DNA from 4 places in the Ornithinimicrobium cryptoxanthini genome. Region 4 is predicted to be linked to each of the others. Evidence: riboswitches for the same ligand, from Rfam matches in the RefSeq annotation. Region 4 holds a riboswitch; each other region holds the start of a gene.
What was found. A riboswitch is a leader RNA that binds a small molecule or an ion and turns the genes downstream of it on or off. The one in region 4 is predicted to bind cyclic di-AMP.
Positions count from the first base shown of each region.

Region 1: it holds a riboswitch for cyclic di-AMP, as region 4 does, so the genes downstream of both, NF557_RS08130 (C40 family peptidase) here and NF557_RS07645 (C40 family peptidase) in region 4, are expected to answer to the same signal.
Region 2: it holds a riboswitch for cyclic di-AMP, as region 4 does, so the genes downstream of both, NF557_RS02325 (C40 family peptidase) here and NF557_RS07645 (C40 family peptidase) in region 4, are expected to answer to the same signal.
Region 3: it holds a riboswitch for cyclic di-AMP, as region 4 does, so the genes downstream of both, NF557_RS17510 (transglycosylase family protein) here and NF557_RS07645 (C40 family peptidase) in region 4, are expected to answer to the same signal.

Region 1 is NZ_CP099490.1:1,771,594-1,775,738, forward strand. It holds gene NF557_RS08120 (response regulator transcription factor) at 1-160, shown strand, start outside; gene NF557_RS08125 (sensor histidine kinase) at 211-1,287, shown strand; cyclic di-AMP (ydaO/yuaA leader) riboswitch at 1,445-1,622, shown strand; gene NF557_RS08130 (C40 family peptidase) at 1,975-2,559, shown strand; gene NF557_RS08135 (alpha/beta-hydrolase family protein) at 3,007-4,145, opposite strand, start outside.
Region 2 is NZ_CP099490.1:493,619-497,763, forward strand. It holds gene NF557_RS02310 (DUF305 domain-containing protein) at 1-601, opposite strand, end outside; gene NF557_RS02315 (thioredoxin-like domain-containing protein) at 603-1,301, opposite strand; gene NF557_RS02320 (metal-dependent transcriptional regulator) at 1,431-2,126, shown strand; cyclic di-AMP (ydaO/yuaA leader) riboswitch at 2,419-2,565, shown strand; gene NF557_RS02325 (C40 family peptidase) at 2,568-3,476, shown strand; gene NF557_RS02330 (1-acyl-sn-glycerol-3-phosphate acyltransferase) at 3,566-4,141, shown strand.
Region 3 is NZ_CP099490.1:616,383-620,527, reverse strand. It holds gene NF557_RS02895 (bile acid:sodium symporter family protein) at 1-44, opposite strand, end outside; gene NF557_RS02890 (flavin-containing monooxygenase) at 41-1,357, opposite strand; tRNA gene NF557_RS02885 (tRNA-Thr) at 1,380-1,455, opposite strand; gene NF557_RS17510 (transglycosylase family protein) at 1,571-2,305, opposite strand; cyclic di-AMP (ydaO/yuaA leader) riboswitch at 2,313-2,457, opposite strand; gene NF557_RS02875 (serine/threonine protein kinase) at 2,652-4,145, opposite strand, start outside.
Region 4 is NZ_CP099490.1:1,658,049-1,662,193, reverse strand. It holds gene NF557_RS07650 (ABC transporter ATP-binding protein) at 1-774, opposite strand, end outside; gene NF557_RS07645 (C40 family peptidase) at 956-1,954, opposite strand; cyclic di-AMP (ydaO/yuaA leader) riboswitch at 1,955-2,144, opposite strand; gene NF557_RS07640 (MFS transporter) at 2,281-3,582, shown strand; gene NF557_RS17705 (LLM class flavin-dependent oxidoreductase) at 3,652-4,145, shown strand, end outside.

The sequences.
Region 1 (4,145 bases), 110 kb from region 4:
GTGGGTCGGTGATGAGCAACTGGTCGACGTCCACGTTGCCCACCTGCGGCGCAAACTGGGGGATCCTGCCAGCGGCCCGCGCTTCATCCATACGGTGCGAGGGGTGGGCTATCGGTTGAACGTCGGACAGGTCACCTCCTCGCCGGAAGGGGACCTCTAATGCAAGGTGCTTCCGTCAGCTTTCGGGAACGCCTGCGGACAACTGGGCTGGTGACCCGCCTTCTCATAGCGCAGGGTCTGGTCGTCCTGGTCGGACTCGCGACGATTTTGGTGGTCACAGAGATCGTGGGCCTGGCGCTGTTCCGCGAGCACATGGTGGCGGCCGGCCACGAGAACCCTGACGTGGAGGCTATCCACGTCGAGGAGGCGTTTCGTTCTGCAATCACGTTCGCCCTGGTGGTGGCCCTGGCCGCGGCCCTGGTGGTCGCGCTGGCCGCGAGTTACTACCTCACCAGGCGGGTGGCGCGGCTGGTGCGAGGGGTAGCAGAAGCGGCGTCAACTATCGCAGCAGGTGACTACGAGGCTAGAGTCCAAACCCCAGCCTTGGGACCGGAGTTTAAGGTCCTGGCCGACTCGTTCAACCAGATGGCAGGCCGGCTCGCGGACACCGAGACCACGCGCCAGCAGATGCTGGGAGACCTCGCTCACGAGATGCGCACCCCCATCGCCACCCTGGATGCCTACCTTGAGGGCACCGAGGACGGCGTGACCCAACTGGACCCGCCGACCGTGGGGATGCTGCGCGGGCAGACTCAGCGGCTCGCACGGTTGGCCGAAGACATCAGCACCGTCTCGCGCATCGAGGAACACCATCTGGCCCTGGTTCATGAACCGGTGCACATCGGACGACTGATCGAGCAGGCCATCACTGCACACGAGGCGGTCTACGCGGCTAAGGGGGTCCGCCTCGCGAAAAAAGTTGAGGAGGATCTGCCAACGGTCGGCGCGGACCCCGATCGGTTGGGCCAGGTGATGACGAACCTGCTGGACAACGCGCTGCGTCACACCCCTGAGGGGGGTGCGGTCACCATTTCGGCACAGTCCACCGGGGAGCGGGTCGTGGTGACGCTCGCCGACACCGGCGAAGGCATCCCCGCCGACGCTCTGGAGCACGTGCTCGAACGGTTCTACCGCGTCGACACCGCCCGCGACCGACAGCGCGGTGGCTCCGGGGTTGGCTTGACGATTGCCCGCGGCATCGTCAAGGCCCACGGGGGAGATCTCTCGGTCACCAGCCCCGGCCCAGGGCGTGGGACAACCGTCGCCTGGTGGCTCCCGGCCCTGTAGACCCCCGTCTGCAGCGGTGTGCCCTACGCACTGCCCGGCTTTCATGAAGGTTCCATGAAGAACGACCATGATTCGGGTCCTGAGGGCGTTCCACTGAGTCCTGGCCGTTATCGTTTTGTTACCTACCTGCCCCTGGTGGGTCCCGGGCGTTCGCCGAGTCTTGTCAGCGCTGCGGGTCACACGAGAAGTCCGCATGACAAGAGCGGGGGACCCATGAAGTGGAACGCCTTGCGTTCCTCCGGGGCGAAGGTTCGGCTCACGAACACTGGGCCGTTTCCCGGGCAACTCCAGCCCGAGCCCGACAGCTAACCCCGCAGGCGCAGGAGAGGTAAACCCGTGAAGCGACGCATACCCGGGCGCCACCGCGCCCCACTCAACCTGCCCCGTCCCGTGACCGGAACCGCCACCGTGGCGGCCTCCGGCCTGCTCGTGGCCGCCCTTGGGGCCGCGACCTCCGTGCCCGCGCCCCCAGCGACAGCCTTCGGTGTCATCGGCACTGACCCGCTCCCGGCTCCGGAAGGCATTCAGCGCCCGATGGTGATCGATCAGAGCTCCACTCCCAGCTCTGCTGCCTCGCTCCGTGTGACCGCCGAGCCGGCCAGAGACGTTCCTGTGCAAGCGCTCCCGGCACCAGCCCCGGATGACGTTGAGCAGCACAGCCACTTTGGCGAACTTGGCTTTACCGGCGTGACCCCGGCACCGGAGCCGGCACCGGAGCCGGAGCCGGAGCCGGAGCCGGTGGAGGTGGCGAACGAGAGCACCGCGCCGGCTTCCGAGAATCTCAGTGACGCGGGGGTCTCCGCCGCGCAGACCCGCGAGGAAGACAGCGCGGGCAGCCGGTCGGAGTCCCGGCAGGAGGCGCCGGCCGAGCCGGTTGCACCCGTGGCCCCCGTCGGTGGCCAAGGCGCCGAGGCAGCCATCGCCTGGGCACAGGCCAACCTGGGACTTCCCTACAGCTGGGGATCGAACAGCGGCGGTGCCTACGACTGCTCCGGCTTCACCACAGCGGCCTTCCGTGCCGCCGGCATCAGCATCCCGCACGGGAGCGAAGCCCAGTACCACGCCACGAGCCGGGTCTCCCTTTCCGAGATCCAACGAGGCGACCTGCTCTTCTACAGCAGCAACGGCTCCCCCTCTGGCATCTTCCACGTAGCCATCTACCTCGGGGGCGGGCAGGTCATCCACTCCCTCCGCGACTGGTCCAGCTGGGACGGTTCCAAGATCAGCGGCATCAACTACGCCTCCGGGCTGATGGCAGCTGGTCGCGCCTGAAACTCGAAACAGCATGGTCACGGTGACCCTGTCCTCGAGCGGTATTTCGGCCCACCTCGAGGTGCAGGGTGACGGCCGTGGCAGTCCTATCGCTGACTGCGAGCCTGTATGCGGACGCTTCGTCCGCTCGGGCTGGCCATCGCCTGACAGATCGCCCACGCCCACGGTGGTTCGCTCACCGTCGACAACCGGGCCAGCCCGATGCCCGGTTCGTCCTCAGCCTACCCCTGAGGATGAGGACTCCTTCTTGGACCAAAGCACCGCTGAGGCTCCTCACCGGATGGAACTGGCCGAGTATGCCGTGCGCTGGCGCGGCTCTTCCTCCAGCCACTTCTCGTCCTGTGGGCACTCTACGGCGGCGGCTGGCTCCGGCGAGCCTCGCCACCGAAGCCTCGATCCGACTGACTGGCCCGACGCCACGGACACGACCAGGTCCTCGGGCATCGGTCAGCGCTCCACCTCTTCTAGTCGTTGGCGCAGCGACTCCAGCCGCTCGGCGTCCCACCCCTCCGGTTGCACCACGGCATACCACGCACTCAACGGTTGCGTCCCGTAAAGATGTCCGTGGTCCTGGTCGAAGTCGTTGCCGACTGCCATGTCGACCGCGACCTGCAGGAACGTGGCCACCGGGGTCCAGTCCATCGCCGGGTTCACCGCGGCGTCGAGTGGCTCTTCCAGCCAGTCTGGCTCGGTGACGAGCAGGTCCCAGTCCCACCAGACGATGGGGTCGTCCGCCTGTTGGAGGAAGACCGAGTGTGCTGTGGCTCCCTCCATGTCGCTCTGGCGGTTGGCAAACAGGAAGGTCTTGCCGTCGCCGACGATCGGTCTGATCTGCAGCGACCCTGGCGCGCGGGTGCGCTCGGCCTCCCGGCGCAGGTGCATGGTCTCGGGAGATCCCACCCAGACTGCTCCCGCGACACGCTCTCGGCTGTCCTCCAGGGAGTCAAAGGCCTGCGAGCCGCCGGAGGAGCCGAGGCTCTCACCGGCCATGTAGATCGTGGGTCGATCTCCCTCCAGTGCAGCAACACGCTCCTCCACAGCCTCGAGGAGCGCGGCAGCCGTCTCGCCAGCGGCCTCAGACTCAGCGACGAACGCCAGTGGGCTGGGCAGGTGTGAGTACTGCATCGACACGGTGGCGATGTCACCGCCGTAGAAGTACTCCAGGGGCTGGACGATCTGCTCGTTGATCCATCCCGTGCCGGTGGGAATCATCACCAGCAACCCCTCACGGTCAAAGGCACCGAAGCGCTCCATCTCGTCCATGACCAGGTCGACCCGTTCGGTCACCGTCTCGGCACTCGCCCGCCCCGCATAGACCCGGATTGGCTCGGTCACCTCGCCGGTCGCGAAGTCAGCCAGCTGCTCGGTGCCCACTCCACCGGAGAGGAAGTGGCGTCCCTGCAGGCCGATCTCATCCCAGGCCATCATCGAGGCGGGCCCACCGGAGCGCAACGCAGAAGTGGGCAGTGGCGGGGCGTTCTCGAGGCTCAGGTCGCCACGCGCGAAGGTGTCATTGATGCCGTCGATCGTGCGCTGGAAGACGAAGGTGTTGAGTGACGCCAACACCACCCAGCCCACCAGCACCA
Region 2 (4,145 bases), 1.2 Mb from region 4:
CTGCGGACAGCCGTTGGACCTCATCCTCCACGCCGGCATCGAGCGCGGCCTGGGCCATGTCGATGCCAGCGATGTGGTGTGTGGTCATCAGCTGCAGATAGAGGATGTCTGCCGCCTCGCCCTCCAGCGAGCGCAGCTCCTCCATCTGGGCCGGGGTCGCCATGCCGGGCATCATGGCCCCCGTCGCGTGGTGCTCGGCCATGGAGTGGTCGTCATAGCCCTCGACGTCAGCCATCCAGGCCATGCGCTCGCCGCTCGCGGCCATCGGCAGGTCCCAGGTGCGGATCCAGCCCTCCATCTGGCCCATCTGGTTGCCCTGGGTGGACGCGATGTCCGTGGCCAGGGTGCGGATGTCCTGGTCGTCGGTGGTGTGGATCACCTGCAGCGACATCTCGACCGCCTGGGCGTGGTGCTCGGTCATGTCGCGGGCGAAGCCCGCCTCGACGCTGTCGTCCCCCGGGGTGGAGTCGGCAAAGACGAGCCACCCCAGGAGCGTGCCCACGAGCAGGGCCAGGATCGCGGTGCCCGCGATGAGCGTGACGCTGCGGGTGGCCTCACCGCTGGTGTCGCTGGGTGTGGTGTCGGTGGGGCGGCTTGTCACGTCAGCCCCCGACCAGGTCGACGCTGGTGCCGCCGGTGCAGACGGCACCCGGCTCCGGCGTCTGCGGGCCCTGCCGCCAGTCGCGGATGAACTGCACGAGCCGCGTGTCGTCACCGGACTCCACGCCCAGCTGACGGCCCCATGCCGTCGCCATGACGGGGTGCTCCTGACCTTCGTTCGGGGACAGGATCACGAAGGGCTGCGAAGCCAGGTCACGCAGCTCGGACAGGTCGCCCTCGGAGACGCCCGGCTGGTAGGTCAGCCAGATGGCACCGTGCTCCAACGAGTGGACGGCGTGGTGGTTGGGCACCGGCTCCTCATAGATGCCGCAGTTGAGCCAGGCCTTGTTGTGGTCGCCGCCGACGGGGGGATTCTGCTGGTACTCCACCCTGGTCTCGACGTGGTTGCGACCCAGGTCGTCGGATGGGTCGTCCAGCTCGTCATAGGTCACGACCGCGCCCATGCCCGGGCGGTTGTTGTTCTGGTCGATGACCGCCCAAGTGACCATGCCGACGATGAGCACGAGCACGAGGCCGAGCCCGATCCAGATCGCCGAGAGGCTGCGGCGTTCGCTCGACTTGGCCTGCTTCTGGATCTGGGCTACCCGGGCCTGCCGGTCGTTGGCGTTGCCCTTGTTGCCCTGGGCCTTCTTGCCGCGCTGGGACGTGTTCTTGGGTTTGGTCTGGTCAGGCCGGGCCATGGTTCTCCTGGGAAGTCGTCGAGTTCCCGACCCATGGTAGGTGCTGGACCCTGGGAAGACGCTGGGCGAGCCGGGATGAGGCGCCTCAGTAGGATCAGGTGAGACCTTGAGCCGCGACGGAGGCCCCCCATGAGCGATCTGATCGACACCACCGAGATGTATCTGAAGTCCATCCTCGAGCTGGAGGAGGACGGGGTGGTGGCCCTGCGGGCCCGCATCGCCGAGCGGCTGGACCACTCCGGCCCGACCGTCTCGCAGACGGTGGCCCGGATGGAGCGCGACGGGCTCGTAGTCCTGCACGACGACCGGACCCTGGAGTTCACCGCGCATGGTCGGCGCACGGCGGTGCGTGTCATGCGCAAGCACCGCCTGGCCGAGCGGCTCCTGGTGGACGTGATCGGCCTTGACCTGCCGCACGTCCATGAGGAGGCTTGCCGCTGGGAGCACGTCATGAGTGACCAGGTCGAGCAGCGCATCCTGGCGATCATCGACGACCCCCGCGTCTCGCCATACGGCAACCCGATCCCGGGCCTGGCCGAGCTGGACCCGTCGTTCGGCACCACCGGTCGAGCAGCCGGTGAGCACATGGTCGACGCCCTGGTGGGTGCCCAGGAGCTGGAGCTGGTGGTGGTCCGCATCGGGGAGCCGGCTCAGGTGGAGCCTGAGGTGCTCGCGCTGCTGGGTGAGGCGGGCGTGGCACCCGGACAGACCGTCTCGGCCCGGGTCGAGGGGGAGCGGGTCGTGGTCGTCGGGGCCGGGGAGGGTGACGCAGCGGTCTCCCTGCCTCGCGCGGTGGCCGCTCACATCTTCGTCGAGACGGTCTAGCAGCCGGGCTCGAATCCGGCCCTCCGAGTGCCTGTTGATAGACGTGCCGGGACCCGCCGAGGTTGCACAGCGACGCTTGTGAAGTCCCTCACAAGAACCCTGGGAGTCTGGCAAAGCCCGCTGGCGTTGCCGCAGGTCATCGGCGATTGGCCTCCGTCGGCCGACCGAGGTTGTCCACAGGCTCTTTACCAAATTGTGACAATTGCTAGATCCTGTGTGTACTGTTTACCTCGCTGCCTCTCCCCGGAGGCGCTCCTGCCGCAGAAGCTGAGTCCTGTCACTGCGGTTGGGATCTCAGAGAACTACCGCTGGCAGGAGCGGGGGACCCAACACTGGGGCTTCACCGCCCCTTGGGGCTAAGAGATGCTGGCTCGCCAGCGCCTCCGGGCAACTCCAGCCCGAGCCCGACAGCTCACCCCGTAGGCCATGGAGAGGTACACCGTGACCATTCGCCCCACCGGTCGCCACCGCGCGCCCAGCCGGCTCACCGCCGCCGGCACCACGATCACCCGCTCGGCCAAGACGACCGCTGTTGTTGCGACCTCTGGCGGCCTCCTGGCCGCCGCTGTGGCGCCCGCCAGCGCGGCCAGCCCGCAGGGCTTCGTCGAGGAGGTCGCTGCCGTCGTGACTGCCAAGGCTGCCAGCGAGGGACTCCTCAGCGCCGACCAGTCGCCGCTGAGCGCAGTTGACCTGCTCGCGACCGCCATGCCCGTCATGGCCGAGCCCACCGACCTTCCGGCCGTCGCGATCGCCGCACCCAAGGAGGTCGAGACCAGCTTCGGCGACCTCGGCTTCACCGGCGTGACCCCGGTCGTCGAAGAGCCCGAGCCCGTGGTTGAGGCCGCTCCGGCCGCCCCCGCTGAGGAGGCGACGCAGTCCACCTCCAGCACGACCTCGGAGCGGACCGAGTCCAGCGCCAGCCGCACCAACGAGCGCGCGGCCGCCCCGGCACCCGCTGCCGCTCCGGCGCCTGCTGCGGCTGCCGCTCCGGCGCCGGCGCCGGCCCCGGTGTCCAACAGCGGTGGCGTGCTGGGCGTCGCGGCGGCCTACACCGGCATCATGTACTCCTACGGCGGGACCAGCCCGAGCACCGGCTTCGACTGCTCTGGCTACACCTCCTTCGTCTTCGCGCAGGTCGGGATCAACCTCCCCCGCAGCGCGGCTGGCCAGCAGTCCTATGCCACCCCGGTGAGCAACCCGCAGCCCGGCGACCTGGTGTTCTGGGGCTACCCGGCCTACCACGTCGGCATCTACGCCGGCAACGGCATGGTCTATGACTCGGGCCGTCCGGGCATCCCGACCCAGCTGCGCGCCGTCTTCAGCGGTGTGAGCGGCTACGGTCGCGTCTGAGCCACACGTTCTAGCACGCATCACAAAGGCCCCCGCCTCGGCGGGGGCCTTTCGTGACCATCGGGTCCCCCCGCCACTACCGTAGGACCATGATTCGACGCCTTGCGGCTCGCGCCTTCTGGTCGCTCAGCCGCTGGAAACTGTCCACCGCGCCCGCACCGGACCGGCCCACGGTGCTCGTCGGTGCACCCCACACCTCCAACTGGGACTTCATCCTGATGCTGGGCATCACCTGGCGCCTGGACATGGACATCCGGTGGCTGGGCAAGCACACCCTCTTCACCGGCTGGCGTGGTCCGCTGATGCGAGCCCTCGGTGGCATTCCCGTCGACCGGTCGAACGCGGGGCGTGTCGTCGACGAGGTGGTCGAGCTAGTGGGCGCGGGCGAGGTCTTCGGACTCGTGGTCACTCCCGACGGAACCCGTGGGGGACACACGCGTTGGAAGTCCGGTTTCTACCGCATCGCCCGCGAGAGCGGGATGCCGGTGACGCTCGGCTATGTCGACCGCACCACGATGACGACAGGTCTGGGTCCGACCCTGGAGATGACTGGAGATGTCACGGCTGACATGGACCGCATCCGAGCGTTCTATGTCGACAAGGCAGGTTTCCGTCCGGACCTGCGCGTCGAGCCCCGGCTGCGAGAGGAGACTCGACGGGTCTGACGGA
Region 3 (4,145 bases), 1.0 Mb from region 4:
GACCCCTCGTCGAAGGCGATCCGGATCGCGTCAACATCGGTCACGGCGTCACTCCCAGCTCGGCGGTCTGCGCGCGGACCGCGCGGCGGTAGGCATCCTTGTTGACGTAGTAGGCCATCCGCTCCACACCCAGGTAGTCGTAGCCTCCGGTCAGGTCTGGCCAGCTCGAGCGGTCCGACGCCCGGGCCCGCATCGTGGCGGCCCGCTCCGGGGCGCTGCGTTGTGCCGCCAGATAGGCGGCGACCAGCTCGGCCTGCTCGTAACGGCCCTGCCAGCCGATGCCCGCGGCCTCCACCATGCCGACCACGAAGAGGTTGTCCACCGCCGGGCTGGCGACCTGCAGATAGAGCGAGGGTGCCCCGGAGCCCTCCGGCCAGGAGAGCAGCGAGCGCTCCACGAACGGGTAGTGCAGGCGGTAGCCGGTGGCGAGGACCACCACGTCATAGGCCTGCCGGGACCCGTCGCGGAAGACGACGCCGTCACCGTCGAGACGCTCCAGGTCGGGGCGGACCGTGACGTCCCCGTGTCCCGCGTGGTGCAGGATCAGGCTGTTGACAACCGGGTGCGACTCATAGAGCTTGTGGTCGGGCTCGGGGAAGCCGAAGCGGGTCGGGTCGCCGGTGAACATCCGCAGCAGCCGGGTGTCGACGGCCTGCTTGATCCGCGCCGGCAGCGGACGGCCCCCGTTGAGCGTGTCGGCGGGGCGACCGAAGACGTATTTGGGGACGAAGTGATAGCCGCGGCGCATGCTGATGTCGACGCTGGCGGCGTGGTGGACCGCGTCGACGGCGATGTCGCACCCCGAGTTGCCGCCACCGACGACGAGGACCCGCTTGCCGGCGAAGACCTCGCCGTGCTTGTAGGCCGCGGTGTGGAACAGCTCGCCGTCGAAGTGGCCGGGCAGGTCGGGCACGTTCGGCTCGGACAGCGTGCCGTTGGCGATGATCACCCCGGCGTGGGTCTGCTCCTGGGGTATGCCGCCAGGCCCGGTGCTGCGGACCACCCACCGATCGCCGTCGGGCACGACCTCGGCGACCTCGGTCCCGAAGCGGTAGCCCGCGCGCAGGTCGAACCGGTCGGCGAAGGAGGCGAAGTAGTCCAGCAGGTGCCGGTGCGAGGGGTAGTCGGGCGTGCCCGCCGGCATGGGGTGCTCGGTGAACTCGGTCGTCGTCCGGCTCGAGATGAGATGGGCAGAGGCATACACCGTGCTGCGAGGGGCCTCGATGTCCCACAGCCCGCCGACACCGTCGGCCAGCTCGTAGCCGGTCCACGGCAGGCCGAACCGCTGCAGGTTGCGGGCCGCGGCCAGCCCGGAGGGGCCCGCGCCGATCACCGCATAGGTGGACGTGTCCGTCATCTCTCTCCTCGAGACTGGCCCGTGGAGCCCCCGACAGGAGTCGAACCCGCGACCGTCCGCTTACAAGGCGGATGCTCTACCAACTGAGCTACAGGGGCGTGCCGCTGCAGAGCAGCGACGCAGGAGCCGACCACCGCGGCCGGCAACGACGACGATGCTACCTGCCTGTCGGCATACCCACCGCCTTGGCTGGAGCTGGAGCTGCCCGGCGACTCAGCCGATGACGTTGGCGTTCAGGTGCTTCTGCAGGGCGAGGACCGTGCGGTAGTTCATGAAGGTCGAACCGTCGCGGGAGATGCCGAGGTAGTCCTGCAGCGCCGCCTGCGAGTTCGGGCCCCAGATGCCGTCGGGATAAGTGCCGACCTTGGTCTGCAGCGCCCTGGTCGTGATCGGCCCGAAGATGCCGTCCTGGGTGGTGCCGACCCAGCGCTGGATCGCCTTGGTGGTCAGCGGGCCGCGGATCCCGTCGCGCACCAGCGGTGCCATCACCTGCGCGCTGGCGCTGCGCGAGGGAGCGGTGGTCTCACGCGGCGGGGCCGGGGCGGTGGTGCTGGCGCCACCGTTGTCGCGGGTCAGCCCGGCGCGCACAGAGCAGACCGGCCACGCGCCGGGGCCCTGCACTGCCAGCACCTTCTGCGCGACGGCGATCTGCTGGGCCTTGGACGCCTGGTGGGCATAGCTGGCGTACTGCTGGCCGCCGAAACCGACCCAGGTGGGGTGATAGAACTGCAGCCCGCCATAGAAGCCGTTGCCGGTGTTGATGGACCAGTTGCCGCTGGACTCGCACATCGCGACCCGGTCCCAGACCGAGTCGGCGCTCGCGGCAGGCGCGGTCAGGCCGATGCCTGCGGCGGCCGCAGCAGCGGCCACCGTGAAGCCGCCCGCGCGGCGCGCGATCGGGGCGCACGCGAGGGGCGTGCGCGGCTTGCGGTGCTTGGCAGGTGCCATGGACAGATCTACCTTCCTGACGTGTGCCTGCGGGGTTAGCTGTCGGGTTCGGGCTGTCAGGTGCCCGGCCGCCGTGGCGGCTTCACCCCAAGACGTCGGGGGACGTCGATCTGGGTTCCCCGCCCTCGTCACGCGCCCGGACCGTCCGGAGAGGGTCCCCTGGTGACGAGGTGAGGCACTGAGGGGGACACACGCGTCGCGTGCTGCTGGCATGCACTTGTGGGTCCGGGTGGACCGGGTGACAGGCTACCGAGATCGGCAGATCGTGGCTAGGCCTGCTGTGGACAGACCCCGTCGTCGCACGTCAGGGGCGCAGCGTCAGGGGCGCAGCGTCAGGGGCGCAGCGTCAGGGGCGCAGCGTCTGCGGGATGAGATCGCTGAAGGGCGCGTCGGTCCAGGTGGTCGGCCACCAGGAGACCTCGCCGCCGTCGAGCACCATCCACGCCAGCAGCGCGACACCACCGACGAGCAGCAACGTCGCCACGATCTGCGAGGCGATCTGAGAGGGCAGCACGGCGCGCACCAGCGTGCGCGAGCCGCGACGAAGCGCCAGTCCGCCGGGCCCCCACCACGCCATCAGGGTGCCCAGCGCCGTGCCGACCGCGACCGGCACCGGGTGCTCGACCCCGAGCGAGGCCACTCCCATGGCCGTGAGTCCGCCGGCGGTGATGACCGTCGCGGCGAGCGCGAAGGCGATCGGGAGCAGCATCGCCAGGCCGGTCGACAGCACCGCCACGAAGAGGTGCCACGGGCTGGCGATCACCGCCAGCGGCACGTCGGAGCGCCGGCGCCCCGCCTCGTGCCGGCGCAGCACCAGGGACGTCACCGAGTGGTCGACGGTGCGCGCCAGCACCGACCAGATCGCCAGCAGGCCCCACGCCAGCAGAGGCACCAAAGCCGCGAGACCCACGACCGCGACCAGTGCCGTGGCGAGCGTGCCGCTGCGCATCGGACGGCCGATGCGAGGGTCCGGCCGGCGCATCGGCTGACCGAAGCGGTCCGGGGTGTCGTATGGCGACGGGTTGGCGTATGGATCCTGTCCCGGGCCGCCGTAGGGAGCCTGCGGGGCGCCGTAGGGCGCCGGCCCGGATGCGGCATCAGGAGACAGGGCAGGAGCCGTGAGCGGAACCTGCTGGGGGGCCACGCGAGTCTGTGGTGTGGGCGGCACGGGCTGCACCCTGGTCTGCTGCGCCTGCGGGGTGAGGCTCGTCTGGGGAGCGGCCTGCTCGGTTCTGGGCCGGGGCGCGTGCATGGTCAGCGCCTCGGTGACGGGCCGGTGCGCGGCATACAGCTCCAGGGCACGCATCACCTCATCACTGTGCGGCCGCCGGTCCGGCTCGGGGTCCAGTGCCGCCGCGAGCAGGGGCCGCAGCGCCGGGTCGACCTCCTCCAGCTGGGTGCGCCCGCGGATCACCCGGTCGAGCACCACGGCCATGGGCCCGCGGCCGAAGGGCGGCTGCCCGCTGGCCGCGAACGCGAGCGTGGCCGCCCAGCCCCACCAGTCGGTCGCCTCGGTGACTGCCCCGCCCTCGACCACCTCGGGCGAGAGATAGCCGGGCGTGCCCATCACCAGGCCGGTCATCGTCAGGCGCACGTCGTCGGCGACCTGGGCGATGCCGAAGTCGATCACGACCGGGTCGGAGCCGACCATCAGCACGTTGCCCGGCTTGAGGTCACGGTGCACGATCCCGGCGCGGTGGATCGCGTTGAGCGCCTCGGACAGACCACGTCCCAGCCGCACCAGCGCCTCACCGGAGACGGGGCCACGGTCTGCGACGACCTGGTCCAGCGGTGGGCCGGGGACGAACTCGGTGACGATGTAGGGGGCCGGCCCCTCCGT
Region 4 (4,145 bases):
CGTGCCGACGCCCTGGAGCCGATCCACGACCTCGGCGTTGCGCCGCGCGCCGAAGCGGACCTCGAGCACCTCTCGTGTGGAGAACTCGCGGATCAGGGCCCGGGGGCTTCCCTCGGCCATGATCCGGCCGTGGTCCACGACGATGAGGCGGTCACAGAGCTGTTCGGCCTCATCCATGAAGTGGGTGGTCACCACGAGGGTGACACCGACCTCCTTGAGGCGGAACAGTCGGTCCCACAGGACATGTCGGGCCTGCGGGTCCAGGCCGGTGGTCGGCTCGTCGAGGAGCAGGACCCGCGGCTCGTTGATCAGCGAGCGGGCGATGGTGAGGCGGCGCTTCATGCCGCCGGACAGGGCCGTGACCTTGGCCCTGGCCTTCTCGGTGAGCTGCGCGAACTCGAGAAGCTCGTCCGCCTTGCTGCGCAGGTAGGAGTGCGAGAGTCCGAAGTAGCGGCCGTAGACGATCAGGTTGTCGCGCACCGACAGTTCCTCGTCGAGGTTGTCCTGCTGGGGCACGACACCCAGGTGGGCCCGCACCTCCGGGCCCTGCGCGTCCGGGTCGAGGCCGGCCACCAGCATCGACCCGCCGGTGCGGGTCAGCGTGCCGCCGATCATCCGCATCGTCGTCGACTTGCCCGCGCCGTTGGGGCCCAACAACCCGAACGACTCGCCGCTGGTGATGCTGAAGGAGATCCCGTCGACGGCTCTGGTCTGCCCGTAGACCTTGGTCAAGGCCTCCGCGACGATGATCGGTCCGGCCTCTGCGTCAGTCACGGTGGTCATCATGGTCTCCGGCACCGACAGTCACCAAACCAATGGCGGCACGACGCGGAGAGCGGACCCAGGGACCGTATGCCGAGGGGCGGGTGAGGATGTCGATGGACAGCCTCACCCGCCCCTCGGCGGTGCGTTCAGGTGATGCGGTGCGTTCAGGTGATGCGGTGCGTTCAGGTGATCAGGGCCGACCGGCCGCGAACAGGCCGGGCGAGTAGTGCATCCCGGTGACCTTGGAGCCGCTGAAGCCGCCGCTCCAGTCCCTCAGCGAGTGGATGACCTGACCATCGCCGAGATAGATGGCGACGTGATAGATGCCGCTCCCCTGGCTGTAGAAGAGCAGGTCACCGCGCTGGATGTTGTCCAGGGAGACCCGGGAGGTCGCGGAGTACTGCGCGGAACTGCCGTGCGGCAGGCTCACGCCGGCTGCGGCATAGGCGGCCTTGACGAAGCCCGAGCAGTCAAAACCCCCGCCGCTGGCCGAACCATAGATGTAGGGCAGTCCGAGGTGGTTGTAGGCCCAGCCGATCGCGGTCTCGGCACCTCCCGAGGGCGCGGGAGCCGGGGCGGGCGCCGGCTCTGGTGCTGGTGCGGGTGCTGGTGCTGGCGCGGGCTTGGGCGCCGGCTCAGGCGCCGCAGCGGGCGCGGTCGAGCGCGCCGTCGAACGGCTTGCCGTCGTCTCGGTGCGGTCCTGCGACGGCGCATCCGCAGCCGCCGTGCTCTCCTCGACCGCCGCGACGGGCTCGGGCTCCTCGACGACCGGCGTGACGCCGACAAAACCCAGCTCGCCCATCGGGGCGACGTCTGCGTCAGCCGGCGCGGCGACAGCCTGGACCGGTCGGTCGATGCGCTGGGTGAAGGTCTGGACGTTGCCGGGCAGGGCCAGGGCTGCGGCGGCGGGGCTCAGTGCGTCGGCAGCGACGCTCAGCGTGTCCGCCTCCGTCATGGGTGTGTCCGGGGCAGCACCGGCAACCTCGGCGCTCAGCACGGGCTCGAGGGCAGCCATGGCCGCCTGCAGGTGATCCTGTGGTTGGGTCGTGGCGACCAGGACCGAGGACGCCAGGATGCCACCCGAAGCGGCCACCGACAGGGTGGACGTCGTCGAGTAGCGGCCCTGGGCCAGGGCTGTCGCGATGCGGCTCGGCGCGCGGTGGCGCCCGCCTGCGGTCAGTCGGGTCACGGCATACCTCTCCAACGCCTGCGGAGTTAGCTGTCGGGCGCGGGCTGGAGATGCCCGGGTCAGACCTGGTGCCAGGTCCAACCTTGGCCCCAAGGGAGAGTCTCTCTCCCGGGGAACGTGGGTTCCCCGCTCTTGTCAGGGGGGTGCAGGGGTCCGAGGTGACGGTGACAAGATTCGGCGTCCGTTCCTCGCGGCCAGTCGTGCGACGGGCTCCAACGACGGTACCGGACCTGGCGACAATTGTCACAATCTGGTAACGGCGCGCCACGCTGCCGTGTCGGCTCAGAGTGGGCAGAGTCGGTCGGGGTGCCTGGCAGACTGTGCCGATGATGACCGCCCCGCGGCCCCCGGACGCCGCTGGGGTCCACGCACTGCAGAACCGCACGGTGGGCACCCTGATGAGCAGCCAGGTGCTCGGTGGCGTCGGGGTGGCCAGCGGCATCGCCGTCGCGGCGCTGATGGCCGCCGAGATCAGTGGCCGCGACGACCTCTCTGGGCTGGCCAACACCACACAGGTGCTCGGAGGCGCTCTGATCACCATCCCGATCGCCGCGCTGATGGCAGCCCGAGGTCGACGCGTCGGCCTGGTCGCCGCTTATCTGATCGGCACGGTCGGTGCCGCGCTGGCGATCACCGCAGCGGTCCTCGGCAACTTCCCCCTGCTGCTGCTCGGCACGGCTCTGTTCGGCGCCTCCTCGACGGCCAACAGCCAGGCTCGGTATGCCGCGGTCGACCTGGCACCACCCAGGCGGCGCGGACGGCACCTCAGTCTGGTGGTCTGGGCCACCACTGTCGGATCGGTGCTGGGGCCCAACATCCTGGGACCGGGCAAGGCGCTGGCGCAGTCCTTGGGCCTCCCGCCCCTGGCGGGCGCCTGGTTGTTCAGCGCCGCCGGCTTCCTGGTCGCGGCCGTCGTGCTCTCGGTGCTGCTGCGTCCGGACCCGCTCCTGACCGCGCGTGCTCTCGCCGACCACTCGGCAACCGGCCATCCCGTGGTGGCGCCGACGACGGGCACGGTCGCCCAGGTGCCTACGGCCAGGCAGCGAGGCTCGATCGCGCACGGGCTGCGACAGATCCTGGCCTCCCCCGTGCTGCGCCTCGGCACGCTGGCGGTGACCGGTGGCCATGTCGTGATGGTCGCGGTGATGGTGATGACCCCGATTCACATGGCTCACGGGGACGCGCAGGTCGAGGTCATCGGCTTCGTCATCTCGATCCACATCCTCGGGATGTATGGCCTGTCGCCGGTCGCCGGCTATCTCACCGACCGGTGGGGCGCACGACCTGTGATCCTGGGCGGGGTGCTGATCCTGGTCGCGGCCTGCGTCCTGGCAGCACTCTCGGTCGCGGGGTGGTCTATCGGGTTGCTCGCCGGGCTCTTCCTGCTCGGGTTGGGCTGGTCCTGCACGATGGTGGCGGGATCGGGTCTGATCGCCGCCGGATCCACGGTGGCGGACCGCGCCGCGGTCCAGGGCGCGTCCGACCTGGTGATGGGGCTGTCCGCAGCGGCAGCCGGGGCTCTCGCCGGAGTGGTCGTGCAGCACCTCGGCTATGACTGGCTCGGGGTTGCGGGCGCCATGATCGCCCTCGCGCTGGGTGCCTACACGCTGACCCACCGGCCACGCTGACCCACCGGCCACGCTGACCCCCAGCCCCGGGTAGCGTCGGACTGTGACTTCCACGAGCGCAGCCGCGTCATGAGCGACTACGGCCACGAGCTCCAGTTCGGCACGTTCCACACGCCGACGAACGCGCAACCGCAGCAGGCGGTGTCCCTGGCACAGCTGAGCGAGAGGGCGGGGTTGGACCTGGTCACCTTCCAGGACCATCCCTACCAGCCGGGCTTCCTGGACACCTGGACACTGCTCAGCTATGTCGCCGCGCGCACCGAGCGGGTGCACCTGGCGCCCAACGTCGCCAACCTGCCGCTGCGCCAGCCCGCGGTCCTGGCACGCTCGGTGGCCAGTCTGGACCTGCTGAGCAACGGCCGGGTGGAGCTGGGACTGGGCACAGGGGCCTTCTGGGATGCCATGGTCGCGATGGGCGTCGAGCGGCGCACGCCAGGTGAGTCCGTGCAGGCGCTGCAGGAGGCGATCGCCATCATCCGCGGCATCTGGGCCGCCGGCGAGACCGCTGCGCTGCGGGTCGAGGGGCAGTTCCACCACGTCGCGGGCGCCAAGCGTGGTCCGGC